DNA from 3 places in the Streptomyces sp. NPDC001848 genome. Region 3 is predicted to be linked to each of the others. Evidence: riboswitches for the same ligand, from Rfam matches in the RefSeq annotation. Region 3 holds a riboswitch; each other region holds the start of a gene.
What was found. A riboswitch is a leader RNA that binds a small molecule or an ion and turns the genes downstream of it on or off. The one in region 3 is predicted to bind cyclic di-AMP.
Positions count from the first base shown of each region.

Region 1: linked by a shared signal. The riboswitch ahead of ACFYZJ_RS33085 (transglycosylase family protein) and the one ahead of ACFYZJ_RS25750 (transglycosylase SLT domain-containing protein) in region 3 are both predicted to bind cyclic di-AMP.
Region 2: linked by a shared signal. The riboswitch ahead of ACFYZJ_RS02470 (M23 family metallopeptidase) and the one ahead of ACFYZJ_RS25750 (transglycosylase SLT domain-containing protein) in region 3 are both predicted to bind cyclic di-AMP.

Region 1 is NZ_JBIATP010000020.1:93,629-95,883, forward strand. Features, by position in the region: gene eno (phosphopyruvate hydratase) at 1-192, opposite strand, end outside; gene ACFYZJ_RS33085 (transglycosylase family protein) at 521-1,216, opposite strand; cyclic di-AMP (ydaO/yuaA leader) riboswitch at 1,221-1,387, opposite strand; gene ACFYZJ_RS33090 (transglycosylase family protein) at 1,586-2,255, opposite strand, start outside.
Region 2 is NZ_JBIATP010000001.1:536,265-538,519, forward strand. Features, by position in the region: gene ACFYZJ_RS02465 (GntR family transcriptional regulator) at 1-383, opposite strand, end outside; gene ACFYZJ_RS02470 (M23 family metallopeptidase) at 634-1,386, opposite strand; cyclic di-AMP (ydaO/yuaA leader) riboswitch at 1,399-1,549, opposite strand; gene ACFYZJ_RS02475 (M16 family metallopeptidase) at 1,772-2,255, opposite strand, start outside.
Region 3 is NZ_JBIATP010000012.1:292,219-294,473, reverse strand. Features, by position in the region: gene ACFYZJ_RS25755 (HAD family hydrolase) at 1-284, shown strand, start outside; gene ACFYZJ_RS25750 (transglycosylase SLT domain-containing protein) at 310-825, opposite strand; cyclic di-AMP (ydaO/yuaA leader) riboswitch at 830-1,032, opposite strand; gene ACFYZJ_RS25745 (polyprenyl synthetase family protein) at 1,846-2,255, shown strand, end outside.

The DNA of each region.
Region 1 (2,255 bases), on a different contig from region 3:
CTTGCCCTGGTAGCGGTTGGGGTCACCGTCGCGGAGCTCGATGGCCTCGAAGGCGCCGGTGGAGGCGCCGGACGGGACGGCGGCACGACCCGTGCTGCCGTCGTCGAGGCCGACCTCGACCTCGACCGTGGGGTTGCCTCGGGAGTCCAGGATTTCCCGGGCTACGACGACGTCGATGGACGGCACGAGCATCTCCTTCTTGGATGTGACGCTGGAAGTGCGGGGCTGTCTGCCTTACGGCTGTGCCTTGCGACTAGAGCCTAACCGCCCCGGGCTGTCGGCCGGCCTACCGACCGTCCCGTGGACAGGGTGACGCTCCACATTGTTCCTCAACGGAACAAAGGATGCGTGAAAGGTGCGGTGAAATCCGCGCGGCCGGACAGCAAAAGCCCCGCTCCGGTGCGTACGGGGGAAAACGCGCCGGAGCGGGGGGCCGTGGGGACGGGGGACGGGCCCGCACGGACCCCCATGGTGGGGGTCACGCCTGGGAGGGGCCCGTGGCCCGGCTACCGCGTGGCTGTCACTTCAGGTGCAGCTGCTGGCCCGGGTAGATCAGGTTGGCGTCCTGGACGATGTCCTTGTTCAGCTCGAACAGCTTCTTCCAGCCGCCCCGGACGTGGTGGCTCGCAGCGATCGAGCTGAGGGTGTCGCCCTTGACCACCTTGTACTCGCCGTCGCCCTTCTTGACCTTCGTACCGGTCGGGGTGGTGACGGTCTTCTTCGGAGCCGGGCGCTGCGCGGAGCGGTTGGCCGCCTGCTGCTCGGTCGAGCGGGTGGTGGCGCTCTTCGGGCTGGTGCTCTTCGCGCCGCTCGACGAGCCGGTGGCCGCGGAGCCGTTGTACGCGGCGCCGGTCAGGCCCTTGCCGCACACCGGCCAGGCGCCCTTGCCCTGGCCCGCGAGGACCTTCTCGGCGATGGCTATCTGCTGGTCCTTGGTGGCCAGGTCGGCGCGGGAGGCGTAGGCGGTGCCGCCGTAGGCGGCCCAGGTGGAGTTCGTGAACTGCAGACCGCCGTAGAAGCCGTTGCCGGTGTTGATGTGCCAGTTGCCACCGGACTCGCACTGGGCGACGGCGTCCCACTGGGCGGCGGTGGCCGCGGAGGCGTTCCCGGCCGCGAGGAGCGGGCCGGCGATGGCAGCGCCGGCGACACCGGCGAGCGCGATGGCACGGGTGGCCTTGGACGGGCGGCGGTGCTTGCCGTTGCCGGAACACAGCATGGTTCGTTCCCCTCACCGACGCCTGCGAGGTGAGCTGTCGGGTTCGGGCCGGTTGAGTTGCCCGGCCGCGCCCCTTGCGGGACACGGCTTCACCCCGAGCCGCTTCCGGTCAACTCCCGGACGCGGCGCCTACCTTGGGTCCCCCGCTCCTGCCTACGGCGCTTGACGCGACGACTGTTCCCGTACGGCCGCTGGCAGGATTCGGCGTTGCGACCGCAGGGGCTCGCTGTGGCGAGCGATCACGACCGTAAGCAGTCGATCGCCGGAATTTCAAAGACGATCAGGGCTTATGAGACCCATATCTCACTTTCACCAAACAGGACATTCGGCGCGAAGTAGGTCGTGAACTTCCGCAACGGAAGGGGCAGTTCAGGATGAGCCGCCGACCGGGTCGGTGCTGAGCGCAAGGCTCTGACCGGGGAGGATGAGGTTCGGGTCGGCACCGACCGTCTTCTTGTTCGCCTCGTACAGCGCCGCCCATCCGCCGTTGAGGTCAAGGGAGTCGGCGATGGACGACAGATTGTCCCCGGGGCGGACGGTGTACGAGCCGTCGACGGCGTCACGCGCGCCGTCGGTGCCGCGTGAGGCATGGCGGCCGGACGCGTCTTCGGTACGACCGCCCGCGGCGCCCTCCTCGGCGCTGCCCCCGCGATGACGACCGGCACCTGAGCCCTCGGTCGAACTCGCCCCGGACGAGGCACCGTTCTGTGCCGAGTTGTCCGACTCGTCGTTCTTCGTGGTGGCCGCGGGCGCACTGCCGGACCCCTGCGCGCCCTGAGTGGTGTCGGCGGTCGACGACCCGGACGAGGACGGCGAAGGGGATGAAGAGGACGAAGAAGGCGACGGGGTGGTCGACGCAGAGGATCCGGACGAGTCGGACAGGCCCGAGTCGAGACCGGAGTCGAGGCCGGAGTCGAGACCCGAGTCGAGACCCGAGTCGGAGGACGATCCGCCGGACGACGAGTCCCCGGCGACACCCGTGTCGACGTCCGCGGAGCCGGAGTCCTTGCTCAGACCGTTCAGCAGGCCGCAGGTGCCC
Region 2 (2,255 bases), on a different contig from region 3:
CCGCCCAGGGAGCGCAGATCCTCACTGTTGCCCCTTCTGGCCCGCTCCTGGCCCAGCCTGACCAGGCCGCGCAGCACCTTCAGGTGAGCCTCGGTGCGTCGCTGCGCGGCCCGGGCGGCTCCGAGCGGCTCCAGCAGCATCCGCATCTCCAGCAGGTCGGCGGCCTCCTGCTCGGTGGGTTCCGCCACACACGCGCCCGCGTGTCGGCGGGTGACGACGAAGCCCTCGGCCTCCAGGGTGCGCAGCGCCTCCCGCACGGGGACACGGGAGACGCCGTAGCGCCGCGCGAGGAGTTCCTCGGTGAGTCGGCTGCCGCGCTCGTAGACACCCGCGACGATGTCATCACGGATCGCCGTGCAGACCGAGTGCGCCGGAATACGCATGACCGACCTCCGCCTTAATCCCCGTGAAACGTACGCGATTGACGCGTGTTCAACCGACTCTATTGCAGCGGGCCGGAATTTCCGACGGCGGGCCGGAATCCATGGATATTTTTTGGTCACACACCGTTCTGAAAGCGGACGACGGCCCCGGCTGGTCAGCCGGGGCCGTCGGGTGCGGGCGCGTCGCCGTGCGGGCGCGTCGCCGTGCGGGCGCGCCGGTCGCGGACGCGCCGGTCGCGGACGCCGGCCGTCAGACGTTCACACCGTGCGAGCGGAGGTAGGCGACGGGGTCGATGTCCGAGCCGTACTCGGGAGTGGTGCGGGCCTCGAAGTGCAGGTGCGGCCCGGTGGTGTTGCCGGTGGCCCCGGAGAGGGCTATCTGCCGGCCGGGGGTGACCCGCTGCCCGACGGAGACGCCGATGGACGACAGGTGGCCGTACTGGGTGTAGGTGCCGTCGTCCATCCTGATGACGATCTGGTTGCCGTACGCGCCGCCCCAGCCGGTCTGGACGACGGTGCCGGCGCCGACGGCGTGCACGGGCGTGCCCGTGGCGGCGTGGAAGTCGATGCCGGTGTGGGCGCCGGAGGACCACAGGGAGCCGCCGGTCTTGTAGCCGGTGGACACGTAGGAGTCGAAGATCGGCGGTACGAACGCGTTCAGACGCCTGCGCTCGGCTTCGCGTGCGGCCCGCTCCTTGGCCTCGCGCTCCTGACGGGCCTTCTCGGCGGCCTTCGTACGCGAGGCCTCCTCGGCCTGCTTCCGCTCGGCGGCCTGCTTCTGGGCGGTGGCCTGTGCGTCGATCTTCTCGGCGACCGAGTCACCGAGGGTGACGGCCTGGAGCAGTCCGGTCTGCTCGGAGGGGGCGTCGGCGGCGAGGGCCGGGGCGGCCAGGGTGCCGATGACACCGGTGGCGGTGAGCGCGGCGACGCCGACGGCGTTCGCAGTCGTACGCTTCACACGGCTCGGGCGACGGTGCTTCCCGGTGGCGCAGGTGAACGCCATGAAGTGGCTGGTCCTTTCCTTCCCTCTCGCCTACCGGGTTAGCTGACGGGTTCGGAGCAGGAAGGTCTCCTACGGGCTCGCGCCCGATTCACCCCAGGGACTGTGGTTTTGGGTCCCCGGCTCCCCTGACTCGCGCCGTACGGGGACTCGGCGATGACTGTCCGGTGCCGCGGGTGCGGCGTACTGCCTGACGGACAGCCTGAATGACGCTAAGGGGACCGTCTTTCAATCAGCAAACGCGGAGCGGGGTTTGTAGCGCATCCCACAGGGCAGAGAGGCAACCTCTGTGGCAATACGGACATACCCCCAATAGGCAGGGCCCTGGTGACACGGGGAGTCACCAGGGCCCTGGGTCGGCGCGGCACACGCGCGCGTACGGTTCGCCCTACTCGGCCGCCACGACGCTCACTTCACCGATGGCGAGCGCCTCGACGGGCTCCTTGATCTGCGCCGCGTCGCCCACCAGGACGGTGACCAGACGGTCGACCGGGAACGCGTTGACGACGGCCGCGGTGGCCTCCACCGTCCCGGTGGCGGCCAGTTCCTGATAGAGCGTCGACTGGTAGTCGTCCGGCAGGTGCTGCTCGACCTGGTCGGCGAGCGTGCTCGCGACGGCCGCCGCCGTCTCGAACTTCAGCGGTGCCACCCCCACCAGGTTCTGCACGGCGACATCGCGCTCGGCGTCCGTCAGGCCCTCGGCGGCCAGGGTGCGCAGCACCTTCCACAGGTCGTCGAGCGCCGGGCCGGTGTTCGGCGTGTCGACCGAGCCGCTGATGGCGAGCATCGCGGCGCCCGTGCCGTCGGGCGCGGAGCGCAGCACCTGGCCGAACGCCCGAACCCCGTAGGTGTAGCCCTTCTCCTCGCGCAGG
Region 3 (2,255 bases):
TGTCCGGGCCCGGCACCGTCGAACTCCAGCCGTGCGGCGTCACCAAGGCGACGGGGCTCGCGCTCGCCGCCGAGTATCTGGGCCTGGGGCCGTCCCGGACCATCGCGTTCGGTGACATGCCGAACGACATCCCGATGTTCGAGTGGGCCGCGTACGGCGTCGCCATGGCCAACGCCCACCCCGAACTCAAGGCGATGGCCGACGAGATCACGAAGTCGAACGAGGACGACGGCATCGCCGTCGTCCTCGAACGACTCTTCGGGGACCGCCGGACCTCGGTCTGAGCCTCGGTCCGCGCGGTGGACAGCGTCAGTACGCGCTGTGGACGTTGTCGATGGAGCCGTACCGGTGGGCGGCGTAGTTGCACGCGGCCGTGATGTTCGCCACCGGGTCGTAGATGTTCCACGACGTGCCCGGCACGTGGTACGCGCGGAAGGTCGGGGCGATGACCTGGAGGAGGCCCTTGGACGGGATGCCCATCCGGGCGTTGGAGTCCCACAGGTTGATGGCGGACGGGTTGCCCGACGACTCACGCATCACGTTGCGGTAGATGCCGTAGTAGGAGCCGGGAATCCCGTGCTGCCGCATGACCACCAGCGACTGGCGGATCCAGCCGTCGAGGTTGGTGGCGCGCGTGGTCAGGGTGTTCGCGGTCACGGCCTTGGTCGCCGCGGACGTGGGGGTCGCGGCGGAAGCGCTGGTCGCACCCATGAGCGGGAGGGCGAGAACGGCGGCACCCGTCCCCGCGGCAGCGAGGGCACGGGTGAGGCGCGCGGCCTTGGAGCGGCGGTCCCGACGGCGTGCGGGCAGGGCGAAAGCGGGCATGTCGTTTAGTCCTCTCCAACGCCTGCGAGGTGAGCTGTCGGGTTCGGGCGGGGAGGTGCCCGGCCGTGTCCTCGGTGCCGAGGAATCGGCTTCACCCCAAGCCGTTCCGGTGCTGTGTCCGGTCCGGCGACTTACCTGGGTCCCCCGCTCCTGCCGTTATGGGTCGATGGGCTCGCGAGCGGCGGCAGGATTCGGCGATCCGCTCGGATCGATTGGGAAGGTATGCGAGAGCACATGTCGGGAACAAGCCAGGAAGTCACATTCCAAGGTAAATGACCTTGAAATGCGGGAATAAGGGGTGTGATCCAAATTGTTGAACGAGGTTCAACTTGGCATAAGCAAAGCGGAAGTTGAGACTCCGAATGCTTCGCCCTGTCCTGTCCGGGCGTGAGCTAATTCACTCGGGTGTCCCTTGATCGTCTCCCGTAATTCAGGACTCCAAGGCGGCAATTCGGGCAAAAGGTGCATCGATCGCTGTCGAGGGGTGATGTTTATGGGTGAAAATCTGCATAATTCGGACACTTCGTGCGTCCAGGGACCCGCCCTGGGTCGGAAGAGTGGTGACCGACGTCACCCGTCATGGCGTATCAGGTCTGTGCGCGTGCGTGTCCCGTGGTTCCGCGCGAGCCGGGCGAGCCGCGCGAGCCGCGCGAGCCGGGCGTCCTGGGCGAGCCGCGTGTGCGCCCGGCCGGGTGATGGCGTCCGGGCGGGACGGCCGGGACTCGCGTGGCCCCCGGGGCCGTCACGGGGGGCGACTTTCCGCCATGTCGCTCCAAACCCGCTCGTATCACCTGATCAAGAAGATCAAGAACATGCCGCTCCTGATCCGATACGGCCCGGCCCGGAACAGCGGGCACTCGTGGTGATCGAAACCTGACCGGATACGCTGACTTGAGTGATGGCGGCGACAGATCGACAAACTCAGTGAGCCGAGTCGACCGACAACGTCATCGACCACATGACCGACCTCGCTACCGACCGTGTGATCGTCAGCAGACGTCAGCAGACAGGAGACCTCACGTGACCGTCGTCGGGCCGTTCGGGCTGAGCGTGCGGGACCAGGCTCTGGAAGCCGATGTCCAGGCCGGATTGGCCGCTGTCGAGGAAGGGCTGCTCGACGCCACGAAGAGCGAGGTGCCCTTCATCACCGAGGCCGCGCAGCATCTCGTGCGCGCGGGCGGGAAGCGGTTCCGGCCGCTGCTCGTCATGCTCGCGGCACGGTTCGGTGACCCGTACGCACCGGGGGTCGTCCCCTCCGCCGTGGTCGTGGAGCTCACCCACCTCGCCACGCTGTACCACGACGACGTGATGGACGAGGCCGAGGTGCGGCGTGGGGTGGCCAGCGCGAACAGCCGCTGGGGCAACTCGGTGGCGGTCCTCACCGGCGACTTCCTGTTCGCCCGGGCGTCCCACATCCTGGCCGATCTCGG